DNA from 4 places in the Pseudomonas sp. AC229 genome. Region 2 is predicted to be linked to each of the others. Evidence: predicted binding sites of a transcription regulator. Region 2 holds the regulator's gene; each other region holds the start of a gene.
The links. The regulator FliA, encoded in region 2, starts transcription of late flagellar genes. The targets are predictions, from matches to a motif close to CTAAAGTTTNNNNNNNNNNNGCCGNTAA.

Region 1 (5,001 bases), on a different contig from region 2:
CTGTGCAGCTAGGCCAACAACGACGTGGCCGTAGTTTGCAGCAGGCTTATAGAGAGTCGCTGCAGTTCACTGGCCGTGTGGTTGCACTCGTCGGTATGACCATGGCCGCGGGCGTTATTACCTGGGCCTGGTCGCCAATCAAGTTCCAAGCTGACATGGGCATCCTTCTCGCGTTTATGTTTATTTGGAACATGCTTGGCGCGCTCATCTTGATCCCCGCGCTCTCTTACTACCTTCTGCAAAGTCGTGATCAGCGACGAGACGTCCAGATAACTGTTTCTGATGAGCTTCCTCCTCTCGAGCCTCGGGCTGCTAATCAGCGTCAGGTTAAGGTGGAAAGGACGGCATAGGTAGACCTGCCTGTGCAATAGCGGGTCGAAGGCACGGCCCGCGGTTTAACCCCATTCTGCTGTTTTCAATTATCGGACGATCACCATGCGACGCATCGCATGGTGATCGCCTGTTCCTTGCACCACGCATTTTGGGCTGCTGCCAGACAATAAGAAACCGGGTACGCCGGTGGAGGGAGTGACCATGAAGTTCATGCTAAGCCCGGCTGTAACGCTGATGAATCGGGTGAGTTTTCGGATGAAGTTTGGGCTAATTGGCCTGCTGTTCTTCATCCCTTTAGCGGTTGCCAACTACTATTTGATTCAGGGCTCATACGAGCAAATCGTCATCACGCGAACCGAACTTAGCGGCATCGAACTATTGCGCAGCAGTCTTGCCGTCAGTCAGCAGTTACAAGAACTCACCGACCTTTCTGAGTTGTTGGTTGTACATGGAACTACCGGGCGAGCCGGTGATGCTATCGGCAAAGCTGACGTCATCGAGGCCTCGACTTTAAACAAACTGAAGAGCATGAATTGGGAGGGGCTTCGAACTAAAGCGGGCGTTTTCGAGGCTAAGCGCGATGCCATGGTCTCCGGGCTTGAAGCTGGGCGCCAACAAGAGCTTTGGTCTACCAAGCTGGACGTGCGGCGCAAGCAGTTAGCGAAATCACTGAACTTCACTAAAGCCGTTCTATCCGAGGCGGGCTTTTCTCAGGACCCGAGCAGGTCGGTGCGCCAGCTCGCCGAATTTGTTTCAGCCACTACCCCTCGCGTGACAGCACTGATTGGTAGCAATCGGTCACTCGGTTCTATCGCCATGTTGGATGGTCATCTTGGCCCCTCGATATCAATGCGCTTGGAGCAAAATCTGTTATCCCTTGATGGTTTGCAGGAAGAATATCAACAGGCGGTGACCGACCTGCTCGATAGCTCCTCCTCTGCTCAAATTGCGCTAGCGGCTCCGGCGGCAGAGAGTTTAGCAACGCTGAAAGGTCAGTCGGATAGCGTGCAAAACAATCTGCTGGTCAGTGAGAGTTTTGATACGCCGTGGCAGGACTACTACTCGTTGGTCAGTAGAGATATGCAGAGTACGTATGATCTGAACACGTTGATCGTTGACCGGATAAGCGACTCCCTTAGCCAGCGATCAAAAAGCCAATTGAGTTACATGACGGGGTTGGCCGTTGTAGAGGCGCTGTTGCTCCTGTCGATTCTTTATCTGTTCAGCGGCGTCTACATTTCCATCCGCCAATCACTGCAAGGTTTGGGTGATTTGCTTGATCAAGTGGCTAACGGAAACATGACGGCCAAGTACAACCCCAAAAGCCAGGATGAACTGGGTGAGCTTGGGGTTACTTTGAGTCAAAGTGTTGAAAAAATCAGGCACCTCATTCAGCGAGTCAGCACCACAGCCGCAGAGGTTGGCGCTCGCACCGCCCAAGTTGAGATCATCTCGGCAGATAGCTTTCAGGCTGTCTCCGATCAACGCAGCCAGCTTGAGCAGTTGGCAACGGCAATGAACCAGATGTCTGCCACCTCCCAGTCTGTTGCAGGGAATGCCGCGGAGGCGGTCGATAGTGCGCAGCGTGTCGATAGAGAAACCAAAAATGGGCAAGGTTTGGTTGATGACCAGGTTTCTGGAATCGAAGAACTGGCAGGCGAAATGGAAAAGTCGGCTTCGGTTATCGACCAGTTAGCACGAGACAGTCAGCAGATAGGCCAGGTCATTGATGTGATTAAGGCCATTGCTGAACAAACCAATCTTCTCGCCCTCAATGCTGCGATTGAAGCTGCGCGGGCTGGCGAGCAGGGTAGGGGGTTTGCTGTGGTGGCTGATGAGGTTCGTACCCTGGCTAAGCGTACACAGCAGTCTACGGCCGAAATTGAACAGATGATTGGCACCCTGCAGGGTGGTGTGGCCGCTGCAGTAAAGACCATAAATGTAGGGCATGGCATGGCTAAGCAGTGTCGTGGGCAATCTGAACAGGTGAAGGTAGCGCTGACCAATATCCTTGATGCGTCCCGTACGATTCTGGATCAGAACCAGCAGATCGCTACGGCCGCCGAACAACAGAACGTGGTTGCACTTGATATTGATCGCAATATCTTGGAAATCACCAATGCGGGCGAGCGTACTGCCGCAGGCGCAGGAAATACTGAGCAGTCATGCCGGCAACTTTCGGTCTTGGTAGCACAGCTTAAAGACGTGATTGGCGTATTCAGAGTGTCCTGATTGGCCAGGAATGGCGCAGGTGTATTGCCGTCTTAACAGTTAAGACGCAGGGCACGTACAACCTATCAGTTGCGCAGTTGTCCTGGCGCCCCTGAGGTCGTGTCCAGAAGCAACTAACTCAGCTCGTTGAGTTTGTGCTGCATGCGTTCCGCCGGTACCGCGATTACCAGTTAGCTTCCCGACCTGGCAGAGCTTTTGGGCTCGGACCACGGGCTGACGTCTGCAAATCAGCGAAAAACAACAATAGGGGACGACCACATGACTTCACCAGGCGGGCCTGCTCAGGTCCAAGTAATGATGAGCGAATGGCGGGAAAACTGGCGTGTCGGTGCAGCAGCATTAATCGGCACTGCTGTTTCGTTTTCAGTCTGGCCGTCGCTGTCCAGTTTATTTGTTTCGCCCTTGCAGGAAACGTTCGGCTGGAGCCGTGGGGACATTTCCTTGGCGCAGAACGCTAGTTTGGCTGCTGCTTTGCTGTCCCCGGTGCTCGGACGACTAATCGACAGGATTGGTGTGCGCCCCGTGTTGCTGGTGGGTTCTGCATTGACGGCGCTGAGCTACTTTATGCTGGCTTTGCTGCAAGGCCCGCTCTGGGTGTACTACCTGCTCTACACATTTTTAAGCGTGGCAGGTGTGACCACGACTGGGCTCAGTTTTACCCGCATTGTGAGCGGGACATTTCAAGGTTCCCGGGGTGTGGCGTTGGCGCTAACGCGCTGCGGTTTAGCGCTCTCTGGTGCTGTGTTGCCTTCGCTTACCTTTGCTGTAATTGCCCTATACGGTTGGCGTATGGGTTTCTTAGCGTTAGGTACGCTAATTCTGCTTATGGCGCTACCCGCTGCCTGGTTTTGGGTGCGCGGTAACAGCGTTAAGCCAATCCAAGCAGGTAGCGCAAAAGCCGTGAGCGGTCTCTCGCTGTTGGGCCTGTTACGCAACCCGCGTGTGGTGATTATTTGCGTAGCTGCCGCACTTACGTATGCACCGATTGTTGCTTTGCTCAGTCAGTTTCAACCGTTGTTGATTGGTAAGGGCTTGTCAGCTTCTGATGCTGCCGCCGCAATTGGGCTGGTCGGAATGTCCGCGCTAGTGGGGGCGTTAGTAACAGGAGTGCTAGTGGACCGAATTTGGGCGCCACTGGTGGCCTGCTTATTCACCTTGGGTCCTGCAGTTGGCTGTTTGCTGCTAATGCAACCTGATATCTCCAAGCCGATGGCGGCAGTCTCACTGATTCTTCTCGGGCTGGGCCAGGGCGCCGAGATTGATGTGGTGGCCTTCATGATTGCCCGTTACTTCGGTATGCGCTCTTACGCCTCGATATATGGCTTGAGCGTGCTGTTCATTGCCACGCTCGTAGCGCTAGCGGGCTCACTAATTGGTCAGGCTTACGATCATTTCGGTAACTACGACGTGGCCCTAGCGGTGGCGTCGGGCTGCTTTGTGACAGCTGCTCTGTGTTACCTGGCCATGGGCCGATATCCCGCGCTGACTCGCGAGGAGAACTCGCACGGCCGCGGTAGCGAGTCGCTCTCGTCTTCCTCTGTTGAATTCGGCCGTTAATTATTTATTTGAAAGGAGTAGAGCACGTGCGTGAAGTAGTAGTGGTTAGCGCGGTACGAACTGCCATTGGCGACTTTGGCGGCTCGCTCAAAGATATTCCGCCAACAGAGCTAGGCACGTTGGTCATTCGCGAGGCTCTTAAGCGCGCCTCGGTAAATGGTGAGGACGTAGACCAGGTGGTGTTCGGCAATGTGATTCATACCGAGCCCAAAGACATGTACCTAGCACGTGTGTCTGCGTTAAACGCCGGTGTTTCGCAAAAAGCGCCAGCACTCACCTTGAATCGGCTCTGTGGTTCAGGTTTAGAGGCGATCATTACCGCCGCGCAGTCCATTTTGCTGGGTGATTGCAACGTTGCAATTGCGGGTGGTGCAGAGAGCATGAGCCGCGCGCCTTATGCGTCGGCGGGCACACGGTTTGGAGCCCGAATGGGCGATACCACACTGGTGGATATGATGGTTGGCGCACTGACTGATCCTTTCCACTCTGTGCACATGGGCGTTACTGCCGAGAAGGTGGCGGGGCTCTATGAGATCGAGCGCAAGGATCAGGACGCCTTAGCACTCGAGTCTCATAGACGCGCAGCACACGCCATTGCAGAGGGACGTTTTAATGAGCAAATCGTGCCGGTGCCGCTTAAGCGAAAATCTGGCGATGTTTTGTTTCTTGAAGATGAGCATGTGCGGGCGGGTTTGCAGCTCGCGGACCTGCAAAAACTTCGACCCGCATTTGATCCAGAAGGCGGCGTGACGGCGGGAAATGCCTCTGGCCTTAATGATGGCGCTGCCGCCTTGTTGCTGATGAGCGCCGATGCTGCTGCTCAGCGTGAACTCAAGCCGCTAGGGCGATTGGTGTCGTATGGGCGCGCGGGCGTTGACC
Region 2 (5,001 bases):
TCGTGCAGGGCATCGAGCAACTGCTCGAATTCGCTGTCGGTGATATCGCCGGAGGCCTCTGCCGCAGCAGGCGCTTCTGCCACTTCAGGTTCGGGTTCAGCGTCTGGCTCGGCGGTCGCACCGGCCAATTCTGCGGCGCTTTGCGGCTCGGCCAAACGCGCCAGCGCCGCCAAAAGTTCCGGCGTGGCCGGTGTCGGCGTGGTGCGTTCGCGCACTTCAGAAAACATGCCGTTGACGGCATCAAGAGCTTCGAGAACGACGTCCATCAATTCCGAGTCAACGCGCCGCTCACCCTTGCGCAGGATGTCGAACACGTTTTCGGCAATGTGGCAGCACTCCACCAGCTCATTGAGCTGGAGGAAGCCGGCGCCACCTTTGACGGTGTGGAATCCGCGGAAAATCGCATTGAGCAGATTGGAATCATCCGGACGGCTTTCCAGCTCGACCAATTGTTCCGATAACTGCTCAAGAATTTCGCCGGCCTCTACCAGGAAGTCCTGGAGGATTTCTTCATCGGCGCCGAAGCTCATCTGTGTGCTCCCTAGAATCCCAAGCTTGATAGCAGATCGTCCACGTCGTCCTGATTGGAAGCGACGTCTTCACGCTTATCGGCATGAATCTGCGGACCTTCACCATGAGAAGGCTCTTTTTGTTGTTCTTGCTCGGCGCGCAGCACGGCATGGTCGTGCTCGATACCTGCGAAACGGTCCACTTGGCTGGCCATAAGCACCAGTTTCAGCAGGTTGCTTTCCACTTCGGTAACCAGTTGCGTCACGCGCTTGATCACCTGACCGGTGAGGTCCTGGTAATCCTGGGCGAGCAGAATGTCGTTGAGATGCCCCGACAATTTGCTGCTGTCACGTTCGCTTCGGGCGAGAAACAGTTCGATGCGCTTGGCCAATTCGCGGAAGGCTTCGGCACCCAACTCGCGGCGCATAAAGCGACCCCAGTCGGCGCCCAGCGCAGTGGCTTCATCGTTGAGGTCGTTAACCAGCGGCGCACTCTGCTCCACCAGATCCATGGTGCGATTGGCCGCTTTCTCGGTCATCGTCACGACATAGTTCAGGCGTTCGGTGGCGTCGGTGATTTGCGACACTTCCTTGGCGTGTGGCACGCGTGGGTCAAGTTGGAAGTTGACGATGGCGTTGTGCAGCTCACGCGTCAGTTTTCCCACTTCGTGGTAAAGACCACGGTCGCGCACTTTGTTGAGCTCATGGATGAGCTGCACCGCTTCGCCAAAATTACCTTTTTCAAGGCTCTCAACGAGCTCGCGGGCATTGGATTTTAGGGACGACTCAAGGTCGCCCATGGGTAGATCGTCGTGCGCCATATTGCCCCCACGGCCGGGATCAGCCGTTAACACGCTCGAAGATTTTTTCGATCTTCTCTTTCAGCACTTGAGCTGTGAACGGCTTCACTACGTAGCCATTCACCCCGGCCTGCGCCGCTTCGATAATCTGATCGCGCTTGGCTTCGGCAGTCACCATCAGCACCGGCAGGTGCTTGAGACGGTCATCGGCGCGAACCGCACGCAACAGGTCGATACCGGTCATTCCCGGCATGTTCCAGTCAGTGACGAGAAAGTCGAAGCTGCCGCTTTGCAGCATGGGTAAAGCGGTGGTTCCGTCATCAGCCTCAGCGGTGTTGGTGAATCCCAAGTCACGCAAGAGGTTCTTGATGATCCGTCGCATCGTTGAGAAGTCGTCAACGATGAGGATTTTCATGTTTTTGTCCAAGTCGACCTCCGTACAGTCCTAAACGCACCCAGCACCTGGATGCGCGTTGAATCGAGAAACTGGCAGTGCCGCTCAGCTAGCGCGCCACTCGCTCAAGCGTGCACGCAAACGAGCGGCACACTGGCTATGCAACTGGCTGACCCGCGATTCGCTGACCCCCAGCACTTCGCCAATTTCCTTGAGATTCAGTTCTTCGTCGTAATACAGCGACAACACCAACTGTTCACGTTCAGGCAGTCCAGAGATGGCCGCCGCCAATGCCGATTGGAAGCGTTCATCTTCCAGATCGCGCGAAGGCTCGAAGTGGGTAATGCCAGCGTCTTCACGCAGACCTGTGTGCTCGCCGTCCTGAAGAAGGTCGTCGAAACTGAACAAGCGGCTGCCCAAAGTGTCGCCAAGAATGCCGTAGTAATCCTCGAGACTCAATTGGAGTTCGGCCGCAACTTCTTGATCTTTAGCGTCTCTACCCGTTCGGGCTTCAATTTTTCGGATTGCGTCACTGACCATGCGACTGTTGCGGTGCACCGAACGCGGTGCCCAATCGCCCTTGCGCACTTCATCCAGCATAGATCCACGTATGCGAATGCCGGCGAAAGTTTCAAAACTGGCGCCTTTGCTGGAGTCGTATTTCTTTGACGCTTCAAGCAGACCGATCATGCCGGCCTGGATCAGATCTTCCACCTGCACACTTGCCGGCAGACGTGCCAGCAAGTGGTACGCGATGCGTTTGACCAGAGGCGCGTAACGCTCGATCAACTGGTGCTGGGAGTCCTGCGCCTGTGCCTTGCTATACATACGGAGCCCATTGCCTGATGTCATACGGCCGTATCAGCAAGCGGTTGCTGGACCAGACGCTCCACGAAGAACTCCAGGTGCCCGCGCGGATTGGCTGGTAACGGCCAGGTGTCGACCTTCTGCGCGATGGCCTTGAATGCCAGCGCGCACTTGGAGCGAGGGAAGGCCTCATAAACTGCGCGTTGCTTCTGTACCGCCTTGCGTACCGACTCGTCGTAAGGCACAGCGCCGACGTATTGCAAGGCGACGTCGAGGAAACGATCAGTCACTTTGGTCAGCTTAGCAAAGAGGTTGCGACCTTCCTGTGGGCTGTGCGCCATATTGGCCAGCACGCGGAAACGGCTCATGCCGTGGTCGCGGTTCAGCAGTTTGATCAGGGCGTAGGCGTCGGTGATCGAGGTGGGCTCATCGCACACCACCACAACCACTTCCTGGGCCGCGCGCACAAAGCTCACCACCGCATCGCCGATACCGGCGGCGGTGTCGATCACCAATACATCGAGGTTGTCACTGATGTCGCTGAACGCCTGAATCAGGCCAGCGTGTTGCATGGGCGTGAGCTGCACCATGCTTTGCGTGCCGGAGGCTGCCGGCACGATGCGGATGCCGCCCGGCCCTTGCAGCAGCACGTCGCGCAGTTCGCATTCGCCACTGATGACGTCGGCCAGGGTGCGCTTGGCCGACAGGCCCAACAGCACGTCGACGTTGGCCAAGCCGAGGTCGGCGTCCATTAGCATCACACGCCGACCGAGGTCAGCCAGGGCCAGGGAAAGATTGACCGATACATTGGTCTTGCCGACGCCACCCTTGCCGCCAGTCACCGCGATCACCTGTACGGGATGCATACCCATGTTATCTACACACCTTGTCTAGCTCGACTGAGGCCACTTGGCTGATTACGTTCAGGCCCGGCACCGGGCCCACCTGAACGACTAAATTTCGTTACTGCTTTGCTCTACAGCGAATCAGCCTGCGCGACGCGCCGGGTTCTGGTACAGCCCGGCGAACATGTCGGCCATGGCGTCTTCACTGGGCTCCTGAGGCGCCTGCAAACTCACGGCGCGACTCACCAACTGATGACTGCGTGGAACGTGCAGATCATCTGGAATGCGCGGACCGTCTGCCAGATAGGCTACCGGTAGATGCTGGCTTATAGCCAGACTTAAAACCTCGCCCAAACTGGTCGCTTCATCGGCCTTGGTAAGAATACAGCCACTCAGACCGCAACGCTTATAGCTATGGTAGGCCGCCTTGAGCACTTGGCTCTGGCTGGTAGCGGCCAGAACCAGATAATTTTTCGATTTGACCCCACGACCCGCCAAGGTTTCCAACTGCATGTGCAGCGCCGGATCATTGCCCGGCAAGCCAGCGGTATCGATCAGCACCACACGTTTGCGCGCCAATGGTTCCAGCGCTTGGGTCAACGAGGTGCCGGGGTCCACCTGGGTCACTGACACATTAAGAATGCGGCCCAAGGTTTTCAGTTGTTCCTGAGCACCGATGCGGTAACTGTCCATGCTCACCAGCGCCACGTGTTGCGCGCCGTATTTCAAAACATAACGCGCCGCCATTTTTGCCAGTGTAGTGGTTTTACCCATACCAGCCGGGCCAACCAGCGCGATCACACCGCCCTCTTCCAGCGGCTCGACTTTTGGCGTTTTGATGGCGTGGGCCAGGTGGGCGAGAATCATGCGCCAGGCCTGACGTTGCTCGGACACTGCAGACACCCGCTCCAGCAGCACGCGCGACAACTCTGCCGGCAAGCCCATGCGTTGCAGACGACGCCACAGCGCAGCCTGTTGCGGACGGCGACTTTGCATCTGACCCCAGGCCATCGAGCCCAGTTGCACTTCGATCAACTCGCGCAGGCCGTTCAATTCGAAACGCATGGCATCAAGGCTGCGTTGGTCGGTTGCCACCGCCTTCGCAGGTTCCGGCGCAGGCGCGGCAGCTGGTTTCGGACGCTCAGGGCGCACGAACGAAGCCGGCAGTTCTGGCGCCACGATGGATTCATTGGCGAACAACTGACCGTCTTTCATCTTTTCGCCGGCCACGCGGGTGGCCAGATCGGCTTGCGCCGACACCAGCATCGACTGCGTGCGACGCAGCTCGTTCTCAAGCTCAGGGTTCGGCTGGCGTGCAGGAATCACCGGCGCCTGGTAGTCCAGGGCAGCGGTCAATTCCACGCCTCCGGCGACACGGCGCGTGCCGATGATGGACGCATCGGCGCCCAGCTCATCGCGAACCAACTTCATGACTTGACGCATATCGGCGGCGAAAAAGCGTTTAACTTGCATGACCTAAGCCTCAGTTCAGTTCTGACCCACCGTGGCAACGATGGTGACCTGCTTGTTGTCTGGGATTTCCTGGTACGCCAACACGTGCATGGTCGGTACTGCCAACCGTGCGAACCGCGAGAGCATCGCCCGAACCGGACCGGCTACCAGCAGAATCGCTGGCTTGCCGAGCA
Region 3 (5,001 bases), on a different contig from region 2:
TTTCAGCTCCAGGGCCTGCGCCGGCAGGGTGAGCACGGCGAGGACGAACAGCAAGGCGCGACGCATAAAGTCTCCTAGGTTCGAATCAAATGGCCAGTGGCCGGTAACAACTGCTGGTGGAGCATTGCCCCCTCGCGGGTCAGTTGCAAGTCGCCGGTGGCGAACCAGCGAACCGCGAGCGGGTAAATCTGGTGTTCCTGGGCGTGCACGCGGTTGGCCAGGGTTTGCGCCGTGTCATCCGAGCGCACCGGCACAACTGCTTGTACGACCAGAGGCCCTCCGTCGAGTTCCTCCGTTACAAAGTGCACGGTGCAGCCGTGCTCGAGGTCGCCAGCATCCAGCGCACGCTGGTGGGTGTGCAGACCTTTGTAGTTGGGGAGCAGGGAAGGGTGAATGTTCAGCAAGCGCCCTTCGTAGTGCCGCACAAAGGCGCCGCTGAGGATGCGCATGAAGCCGGCCAGCAGCACGAGCTGCGGTTGGCAGCTGTCGATCAGCGCCATCAGCGCGGTGTCGAACTGTTCGCGGTCGGTAAAACTGGTGTGGTCGAGCACATGGGTGGCGATGCCGGCCGCCTTGGCCCGTTCCAGGCCATAGGCGTCGCTGCGGTTGGAGATGACGGCGCAAATCCTCGCCGGGCTGCGCGCTTGCGCGTCAGCACCGCCGTGGAGATCGTCGATCAATGCCTGCAGATTGCTGCCCGAACCGGACAGCAGAACCACCACGTTGCAGGGCGAGGCGTCTGGCATTAGTGGGCTTTCAGGTTGTTCAGCACAACGCGCTCGGCATCCGCTGCGCCGGCATTGATCTGGCCGATCACCCAAGGCTGCTCGCCGCTGGCACGCAGGTTGGTCAGAGCCGCTTCCACGTGTTCCTGAGCCACGCAGATGACCATGCCCACGCCGCAGTTCAGCACGCGGTGCATTTCGGTTTCGTTGACGTTGCCTTGCTGCTGCAGCCAGTCGAACACGGCCGGGCGTTTCCAGCTGGCCACATCGACCACGGCTTGAGCGCCGTCTGGCAGTACGCGCGGAATGTTGTCCAGCAGGCCGCCACCGGTGATGTGCGCCATGGCTTTTACCGCACCGGTGTCTTTGATCAGCTTGAGCAGCGGTTTGACGTAGATGCGCGTCGGTGCCATCAGCAGTTCAGTCAGGGCTTTGCCTTCGAGCTGAATGGTTTCGATGTCGGCACCCGACACTTCGATGATCTTGCGAATCAGCGAGTAGCCGTTGGAATGCGGGCCGGACGAGGGCAGGGCGATCAGGGCGTCGCCGGTTTGCACCTTGGAGCCGTCGATGATTTCAGACTTTTCCACCACGCCAACGCAGAAACCGGCCAGGTCGTAATCTTCACCTTCGTACATGCCAGGCATTTCGGCAGTTTCGCCGCCGACCAGCGAGCAACCGGCCAGTTCGCAACCGGCGCCAATGCCGGTGACAACAGTGGCCGCTACGTCGACGTTGAGCTTGCCGGTGGCGTAGTAATCGAGGAAGAACAGCGGCTCGGCGCCGCACACCACCAGATCGTTGACGCACATGGCGACCAGGTCCTGGCCGATGCTGTCGTGTTTGTTCAGGTTCAACGCCAGGCGCAGCTTGGTGCCCACGCCGTCGGTGCCGCTAACCAGTACAGGCTGTTTGTAGCCAGCCGGGATCTCGCAGAGGGCGCCGAAGCCACCCAGGCCGCCCATCACTTCCGGACGCGCCGTGCGCTTGGCCACGCTTTTGATGCGCTCGACCAGGGCTTCACCTGCATCGATATCGACGCCGGCGTCCTTGTAGCTAATGGAGGGTTGCTTGCTCATAGATCCAGGCCTTTAGAAAGGGATGTTCGGGGAGCGACCGAGACAGGCGTAGGCACTAGGCCAGCGCGCAGAAGAGGCACGGTCTGCGAAGGCGCGCGATTTTATCAGGCTTGCCCGTAGGCGGCCATCCGCGCAGCCGGATGGCCGGAAAATTAATAAAGTTGCCCCGGCCTGCCCTATAAACGAAAGCGGTCGACCGACAGCGACAACTGGCCGGCCAAGCCCGAGAGCTCGTCCGTGGTGTCAGCGGTTTTGCCAATCACCGTGCTGTTGCTGACCGACATGCTGGCGATGGTTTCCACCTGATGGGCAATTTCGTTGCTGGCCAGGCTTTGTTCGCTGATGGTGCGGCTGATGTCGTTGACCAGTTGCGTGGTGCTCAACGTGGCGGCCAGGATTTCGCGAATCGCCCGTTCCACGTCGGCGGTCACGGCCATGCCTTTATCCACCTGGGCAACGCCGGCTTCCATGCTGTTGGCGGCCTCGCGGGTGCTGGTTTGAATGCGCTGCACCATGGCGGCGATTTCCTGCGTCGAGGCGCTGGTGCGGCCCGCCAGGCTGCGCACTTCGTCGGCCACCACGGCGAAACCACGGCCCTGTTCGCCGGCCCGCGCCGCTTCAATGGCGGCGTTAAGGGCGAGCAGGTTGGTTTGGTCGGCGATGCCCTTGATCACCTGGATGATGCTGAAAATCTGCTCGGACTCTTGGTCCAGCGTGCGAATAACCTGGGCCGATTGCTGCACCGAGCGGGCAATGCCGTCCATGTCTTGCACCACTTGATGAATCACTTTGCCGCCGTCGTTCGCCAGGCGCTCGGCCTGGTTGGCCATGTCCAGCGCCTGACCGGCATGGCGGGTAATTTCCTCGATGCTGGCGGTCATTTCGCTGGCAGCGGCGGCCATAGTGTTGGACGCCTCGCTTTGTTGCGTGCTGCTGTTGGCGACTTGGTGGCAGCCGGCGCTGAGTTGCTGGGTGAGGCTGTTGACGTTGTTGGCATTGCTGCGCACCACGCCGATCATGTCGCGCAGGTCGCGTTGCATGGTGGCCAGGCTGCGGATTAGCGCGCTGGCTTCGTCCTGGGTAGCCGGCTCTTCGATGCGCCGGCTGAGGTCGCCCTGGGCGATGCTGGTGGCAATTTCACTGGCAGCGAGCAGCGGTCGCATAATGCCGCGAATGATCCATGCGCCTTGCAATACCAACAGCACCAAGCTCGCTATCAACACGATGGTCAGCGTGAGGTTGGCAGTGCTGATGGCGCTTTCGGTGTCTTTTGCGGTTTGCTCGGTGTTGCTTTCGATCAGCTCGCTGAGGGCGGCCATTTCGCCTTCCAACTTGCTGAACGCCGCGTTGAACGTGGGCAACTGCCCTTGTGCCGCGTCGGGGTTGGTGAGCGCCTGGGCGACGATGGCTTCGGCGGCAGCGATGTAGGAATCAAGGCTGGGTTTGACCGTGTTCAGTCCAGCCTTGATTGCCTCGTTCACCGGCAATTTCAGGTTGTCGGCCAGCACCTCGCGAAAATGCCCGGCGTGTTCTTCCAGGCTGCTGCGCGCTTCGGCAGCGGTGGTGGGGCTTTTGCCCAGCCCCACCAACATGGCTGCCAACACATCGGCGCGCAGGGCGTCGTGCATCATGTCCGCTTCCATATGGTTGCGCAGGGCATTGAGGCTGATCTGATTGGCTCGTACGGCATCGGCCACGTGGTAGTTACCCACGAAGCCAACCAGGCTGAGAATCAGCGCAGCCAGCAGGCCGGTACCCGTTAATAGCAGCAAACGCAATTTTATCGACACCGCAAGTACCCCTTCCTTTGTTGGCCAAACGGCGCCCGAGCTGCTCGCCTAGTGTGCTTATGTGCTGCGTATCGGCCGGCCGCTGCGCTTGTTGAGCGGGGCGTTTGATTAGCTAGTTAAGCCGCAAATGTCAGGGCGTGCCGGTTGTGCGGGTTATATGCGCTCGACAGCCCCCAAGTCGCCTGTTTAAGGTAGGGCTCTTTGCATTAAGGTAAGGCGCGTTTTCGCAGCGCCGCACCGCCGTCATGCGACTGGCCACTAGCGCTGGCGCCCCTTTCCGAGCCGAGAGCCCATCATGCGTTTGTCCGCCTCACTGTTCAGCCCGTTACTCGCCCTGAGCTTGTCGTTGTGCAGCCTCGCGTCCCACGCAGCGAGCGTTGAAGACCTCTATCAAGTGCGCCAACCGGTGACCAGCCAGCAACCGCAAGAACGCGCCGCCGCCCTCAGCAGTGCCCTCGATACGCTGGTGCTGCGCCTGACCGGCGACAACAAAGCCCTAACCAATCCGGCCATTGCCGAACTGCGCAAAGACCCGCAGCAACTGGTGAGCCAATACGCTTACGAGAACGGTCCGCCTGAAGTGCTGGTGGTCGACTTCGACGCCATCAGCACCGACCGCAGCCTGCGTCAGGCCGGTATTCCACTGTGGAGCGCGAACCGCCCTGCGGTGTTGGCCTGGTGGCTGAACACCACGGCCGAAGGCGCCAGCCTGGTTGGCGACAGTCAACCGGCAGCCGCTGCGCTGCAACGCGCTGCGCAAAACCGAGGCTTGCCGCTGCGTTTGCCGATTGCCGACCTCAACGAGCAACTGGCCGGCACCGCTGAAAACCTGGCGGCGACCAATGCCGATGCGCTGAAAGAACCGTCTGCCCGGTATGGCGCCGACGCCTTGTTAGCCGTCACCGCTCAGGAAGATGCTGGCAAATGGCAGGCGCAATGGCGGTTGTGGTTGGGCGAGAGCCGCGAGCAGGGCAAAGCCGAAGGTGCCGACGCCGATGCGCTGGCCGACGCGGTAATGCTCGCCGTTAGCCAACGGCTGGCCACCCATTTCGTGGCGGCGCAAGGCGCTGCGCAAGCGTTGACTCTGGATATCCAGGGCGCCGACCTGAACCGCTACGCCGAACTGCAACGCCTGCTGGAACCGTTCGATGCCCGCCTGCAAAGCGCCGTGGGTGATCGCCTGACCTATCAAGTAAAAGCCAGCCCCGAACAACTGCGTGCGCAGCTGGCCTTGGCTCGCCTGCGCGAGCTGCCGCCAGAACCGGTTGCCGCTGCGCCGGTAGACGCCAGCACCGCGCCAGCTGGCCAAGCACCGGTTCCAGCGCCAGTGGCGCCTGCACCGGCAACCAACGTGCTGCATTACGGCTGGTGAATTCTTCTCCCCTGAGGTTGTTGAGCATGACTGAC
Region 4 (5,001 bases), on a different contig from region 2:
TGGTCAAGTTGGCGACCACCCAGCCGCTCGCGGCTGAAGAGGGGTTTACCGTCGCGCTGGATTGGCAAGCGGGCCTGGTGAAGCGCCCCAACGCGTTCATGCGCGCGGCCAGGTTGGTGTGGGACAACCTCAACGTGCTGATCGCCGTGCTCGCTGCGCTGGGGCTGTTTTCCTATTACTACCACTGGTGGAACAAGGTCGGCCGCGACCCCGCCAAGGGCATCATCGTGCCCCGCTACGACGCGCCGAAAGGCCTCAGCCCGGCCGGTGCCGGCTACGTTTGGAACAAAGGTTTCAGCAACGACTTCAGCAACCTCGAAGCCATGACCATCACCGTGACGGACCTGGCGCGGCGCAAGGTGCTGAGCATTGCCGACTCACCCACCGGCCGCGCGTTTATTGTCAGCAAAGGTGAGCTGGATGCGCAGACGCAGCCCCACGAGCAGGCGCTGTTCGACAAGCTGTTTGACGGCGGAGCGAAGAAGATTCGTGTCGGTGAGAAGTACGTCAGAGCCTTGAGCAATGCGCTGGATGCCCACAGCGAAAAGCTCCGCGAATGGGGCGACACGCTGTTCAGCAAAAACCGCAAACCCTGGTGGTTCGGCTTGTTGGGCGCCCTGCTAGCGTTTGTGGCGATGGGGCTGCTCGGCGACCCGGTGGTGCTGTTCAGTATTTTTCCGATCGTGCTGATTTCCGTCGGTGTCGGCTTGAGCGTTTGGGGTTGGCGCATGCTGACGGGCACGCCCCGCCAATTCATCGGCGTGGTGCCGCTGCTGTTCGGCTTGCCATTTGCCTTTGGCGGTTTGAGCCTGCTGGTGCTGATGTTCAACACCACCTCGCCCATCGCCACGGTCAGCGTGGTGACGATGCTGGTGTTGATCGTACTGTTCCGTGGTTGGCTGGAAGCGCCGACCGTAGAAGGCCGCGCGACGCTGGATGCACTGGAAGGCTACCGCGACTACCTGCAACTGGCCGAAAGCGACAGCCTGGCCCGTGCCGCCGATGCGCCAGCCATGAGCATCGCCTTGTACGAGCGACACCTGCCGTACGCCATGGCGCTGGGCGTGGAAGAACAATGGACCGCCCGCCTGAGCGCTGCGATAGAAAGCGGCGCGGTGCAATGGAGCGAGCCGACCTATCAGCCGGCGTGGTACCGCGACAGCAGCCGCTTTACCACGCCTGCGGCCATGACCAGCGCCCTGCTCGCCGCCGCCAGCAGCGCCTCGACACCGCCGCCGAGCCCCTCCTCCGGCTCAAGCTCAAGCTCGGGCAGCAGCAGTTCTTCCGGCGGCGGATCGTCAGGTGGCGGCGGTGGGGGTGGCGGTGGCGGTGGGTGGTAAATAGCGGGCGGCTAACCTGTAGGAGCGGCTTTAGCCGCGAGCTCTTGACCTCAGCCCAGGTATCACCATTTCCAGGCCCGGCCATCGCGGCTAAAGCCGCTCCCACAGGCTTCGCTGTCCTGTAGGAGCGAGCTTGCTCGCGAAGCTTTTGCTTTAAACCCGGAAGCGCTGCACCAGACTTTGCAGATGCCCACCCAGGCGCGCCAGTTCAACACTCGATGCGGCGGTTTCTTCGCTGGCAGCGGCGGTTTGTTCGGAGACGTCACGCACGTTCAAGACGCTGCGGTTGATCTCTTCGGCCACGGCGGTTTGCTCTTCGGCAGCGGTGGCAATCTGCAGGTTCATGGCCTGAATCGCCGATACCGTGCGGGTGATGCTGCCCAAGGCATCGCCGGCGCTGCGGGTCAGTTGCACGCTGCTGTCGGTGAGCTCGCGGCTGCTTTCCAAGGTACTCGCCACTTGCTGAGTGCCGCTTTGCAGGCCGCTGATCAAGTCTTCAATTTCTTCGGTGGATTGCTGGGTGCGCTGCGCCAGGCTGCGTACTTCGTCGGCAACCACGGCGAAACCCCGACCGGCTTCACCGGCACGGGCGGCTTCAATGGCGGCGTTCAGCGCCAGCAGGTTGGTTTGTTGCGCCACGGATTTGATCACGTCGAGCACGCTGCCGATTTTGTCGCTTTCGCGCTTGAGCTCGTTCATGGCATCGGTGGAGTCGCCCACGGCCACAGCAAGGCGCTCGATCTGCGCCACGGCTTCGCCGACAACCCGGTCGCCGTCACGGGCCTGCAAGTCCGCCGCTTTGGCCGCTTCGGAGGCTTCCTCTGCGTTACGCGCCACTTCCTGCACGGTGGCGGTCATTTCGTGCATGGCGGTGGCGACCTGGTCGGTCTCGATTTTCTGGTTGTTCACGCCGGCGCTGGTCTGTTCAGTCACGGCAGATAGCTGCTCCGCCGCGCTGGCGATTTGCGTGACGCCATCGCGGATGCCGCCAATCAGTTCACGCAAGCCCAACGTCATGTTCTGCATGCTGGTTTGCAGCTGGCCCAGCTCGTCACCGCGACGGGTTTCGATGTCGTGGCTAAGGTCGCCCGAGGCGATGCGTTCCACACGGCGCAGCACGGTTTGCAACGGGCCGACAATTTGCCGGGTGATAAACAACGCAGCGATCAGGCCCAGCACTACCGCAATCAACGAGGCCACCAGCAGCACGGTTTTCGCCTCGGCTTCTTCTTTGTCGCGCTTGGTGTTCTGACTGACGGTGAGCTGCGCGCAGGCGTCGAAAATCTGTTTGATTTGGACATCCAGAATGGTTTGCGCCGCCGCGATATTGGCCAGCGCCGCAGCGAACTGGCCGACCGTAGCGCGATAGCCGTTCAACGCATCGGCCGCTTTCTGCAAGCCGGCGGCCTGCTCGCTGGAAACTTTGTCCGAAAGGGTTTTCAGGTTGCCAAGTGCCTGATCGATGGCGGCTAGCGCCGGCTGTTGCAGCTCAACCCGGCCGCTGTACGTAAAGCCGCGCAGCTCGAAACGTGCGGTTTGAATCAAACTGTTCTGCGCGATCAGGGCGTCGAGCACTTGTTGATGCTGCTCGGCGTTTTCTTCGCTGACGGTCTCGGCACGAACCGCCGTCGAAACGTTGCCCACTTCCGCGACCGCCGCGTCGGCGAACTTGCCAAATTGGCCGCGCAGGGCTTCGCGGGTGGCGACGGCCTGGGTCATCTGGCTGAAGGCTTGGCGATACTGGCTGCTGGCATCGCCCGCCTGCTTGAGCAACACCAGGTCGTTCGGCGACTTCATGATCTGGTTGGCGCTCTGAACGCCGGCGTCGAATTTGTCGAGATTGTCGACCACGGCGGCGTTATGCGCGGCGTCGCTGTTTTGCGCGTAGGTCAGGCGAGCAATACGCACGTCGCGGGCAATGGCGCCCAGTTTGGAAATGGCCGCCAGCTTGTCGCCGCGCTCGAGCACCGAGCTCAACCCCAGCCAACCGGCCAGCGTGATTAACAGCGTGAGTAGCAGCACCGATGCAAAACCAAGAGCCAGTTTTGCGCCGACACTGATATTGCTCAGCGCCTGAGTAAGCCATCCAAACATGGGAGTCTCCAGAAAAACGAGGCAGAGGCGGCCAGCTCTAGTCGGCTGGCTCCTGCGCAATATATCGACTTATCCGACGCAACCTTAAGGAACATTTGGCGCCCTGATACTGGCACTGCTGCCGACTGCGGTGCCGATGCAAAAGTGGTCGATTATCGAACGGCGCACACAGCGCCCATTGACCGAATTAACCGGTTAGTACATTTTCTCCTACACGCTTTTGGCCGCTCGCCTGCCAGAACAACAATAAGAAATGGAGAACGCTTGTATGCCCCGTACCGTGCTGGTGCTTAACGGCCCCAATCTCAATATGCTCGGCACCCGCGAACCGGCCACCTACGGCCACGAAACCCTCGCCGATATCGCCGACCTGTGCCGCCGCACCGGCAGCGCGCTGGACCTTACCGTCGAGTTCGAACAAACCAATCACGAAGGCCAGTTGATCGACTGGATTCACCAGAGCCGTGGCCGCTGCGCCGCCATCGTGATTAACCCGGGCGCCTGGACGCATACCTCGGTCGCCATTCGCGACGCCCTGGTGGCCAGCGAATTGCCGGTGATCGAAGTACACCTCTCCAACGTGCACAAGCGCGAAGAATTCCGTCACCACTCGTACGTGTCCGGCATCGCCGTGGCCGTGCTCGCCGGGTTCGGCAGCAATGGCTATCGCATGGCCGTCGAACACGTTGCTCATCTGCTCAAGGCCTGACCATGTCCCGCACCCGCAGCATTCTGGCCGGCCTGATTGGCGCCGGCATTCAGGCCTCGCGCACGCCGGCCTTGCACGAGCATGAAGGCGACGCCCAGGGCATTCGCTACCTGTATCGCCTGATCGACATCGACGCCCTGAAGATGGGCCTCGACGACCTGCCCACCCTGCTCGACGCTGCCCAGCACACCGGCTTCACCGGCCTAAACATCACCTTCCCCTGCAAGCAGGCGGTGATCCCGCTGCTCGATGAGTTATCGCCGGAAGCGCGCGGTATCGGCGCGGTGAACACGGTGGTGTTCGAGAACGGCAAACGCATTGGCCATAACACCGACTGCCTGGGCTTCGCCGAAGGCTTCCGCCGTGGGCTGAGTGATGTCACCCGCGCGCAGGTGGTGCAGATGGGCGCAGGCGGTGCCGGCGCAGCGGTGGCCCATGCCTTGTTGATTGAAGGCGTTGAGCGGTTAACTATTTTCGACGTAGACGCCGGCCGCGCCAGCGACCTGGCGGCGAACCTCAACGCGCATTTCCCAGGCAACCGCGCGAGCGCCGGCGCCGACCTGGCAGCCGCCATGGCGAGCGCCGACGGCCTGGTGAACACCACGCCGATGGGCATGGCCAAACTGCCCGGTATGCCGGTGCCCAAAGCCCTGCTGCGTGCACCGATGTGGGTGGCGGAAATTGTGTATTTCCCCTTGGAAACGGAACTGCTGCGCGAAGCCCGCGCCTTGGGTTGCCGCACGCTCGACGGCGGCACCATGGCGGTGTTTCAAGCGGTAAAAGCGTTTGAATTGTTCAGTGGCGCGGCGGCAGACGCCGCCCGTATGCAGGCGCATTTTTCGGCGATGGGCGCTTAAC

Region 1: AC0IW7_RS09160 (methyl-accepting chemotaxis protein) is a predicted target of FliA. The motif match lies at 1,769-1,796, and genes of this name have one in related genera.
Region 3: AC0IW7_RS16890 (methyl-accepting chemotaxis protein) is a predicted target of FliA. The motif match lies at 3,663-3,690, and genes of this name have one in related genera.
Region 4: AC0IW7_RS13835 (methyl-accepting chemotaxis protein) is a predicted target of FliA. The motif match lies at 3,496-3,523, and genes of this name have one in related genera.

What each region holds. Positions count from the first base shown of each region.
Region 1 is NZ_CEEDHK010000005.1:216,013-221,013, forward strand. It holds gene AC0IW7_RS09150 (efflux RND transporter permease subunit) at 1-350, shown strand, start outside; partial or broken gene AC0IW7_RS09155 (methyl-accepting chemotaxis protein) at 1,501-1,704, shown strand; gene AC0IW7_RS09160 (methyl-accepting chemotaxis protein) at 1,849-2,565, shown strand; gene AC0IW7_RS09165 (MFS transporter) at 2,860-4,122, shown strand; gene AC0IW7_RS09170 (acetyl-CoA C-acyltransferase family protein) at 4,149-5,001, shown strand, end outside.
Region 2 is NZ_CEEDHK010000003.1:210,091-215,091, reverse strand. It holds gene AC0IW7_RS05870 (chemotaxis protein CheA) at 1-530, opposite strand, end outside; gene AC0IW7_RS05865 (protein phosphatase CheZ) at 542-1,330, opposite strand; gene AC0IW7_RS05860 (chemotaxis response regulator CheY) at 1,350-1,724, opposite strand; gene fliA (RNA polymerase sigma factor FliA) at 1,809-2,555, opposite strand; gene fleN (flagellar synthesis regulator FleN) at 2,552-3,382, opposite strand; gene flhF (flagellar biosynthesis protein FlhF) at 3,497-4,828, opposite strand; gene flhA (flagellar biosynthesis protein FlhA) at 4,844-5,001, opposite strand, start outside.
Region 3 is NZ_CEEDHK010000012.1:825-5,825, forward strand. It holds gene AC0IW7_RS16875 (DUF3108 domain-containing protein) at 1-66, opposite strand, end outside; gene purN (phosphoribosylglycinamide formyltransferase) at 75-746, opposite strand; gene purM (phosphoribosylformylglycinamidine cyclo-ligase) at 746-1,804, opposite strand; gene AC0IW7_RS16890 (methyl-accepting chemotaxis protein) at 1,981-3,594, opposite strand; gene AC0IW7_RS16895 (DUF2066 domain-containing protein) at 3,890-4,966, shown strand; gene AC0IW7_RS16900 (AI-2E family transporter) at 4,993-5,001, shown strand, end outside.
Region 4 is NZ_CEEDHK010000009.1:27,590-32,590, reverse strand. It holds gene AC0IW7_RS13840 (DUF2207 domain-containing protein) at 1-1,340, shown strand, start outside; gene AC0IW7_RS13835 (methyl-accepting chemotaxis protein) at 1,494-3,434, opposite strand; gene aroQ (type II 3-dehydroquinate dehydratase) at 3,703-4,143, shown strand; gene AC0IW7_RS13825 (shikimate dehydrogenase) at 4,146-5,000, shown strand.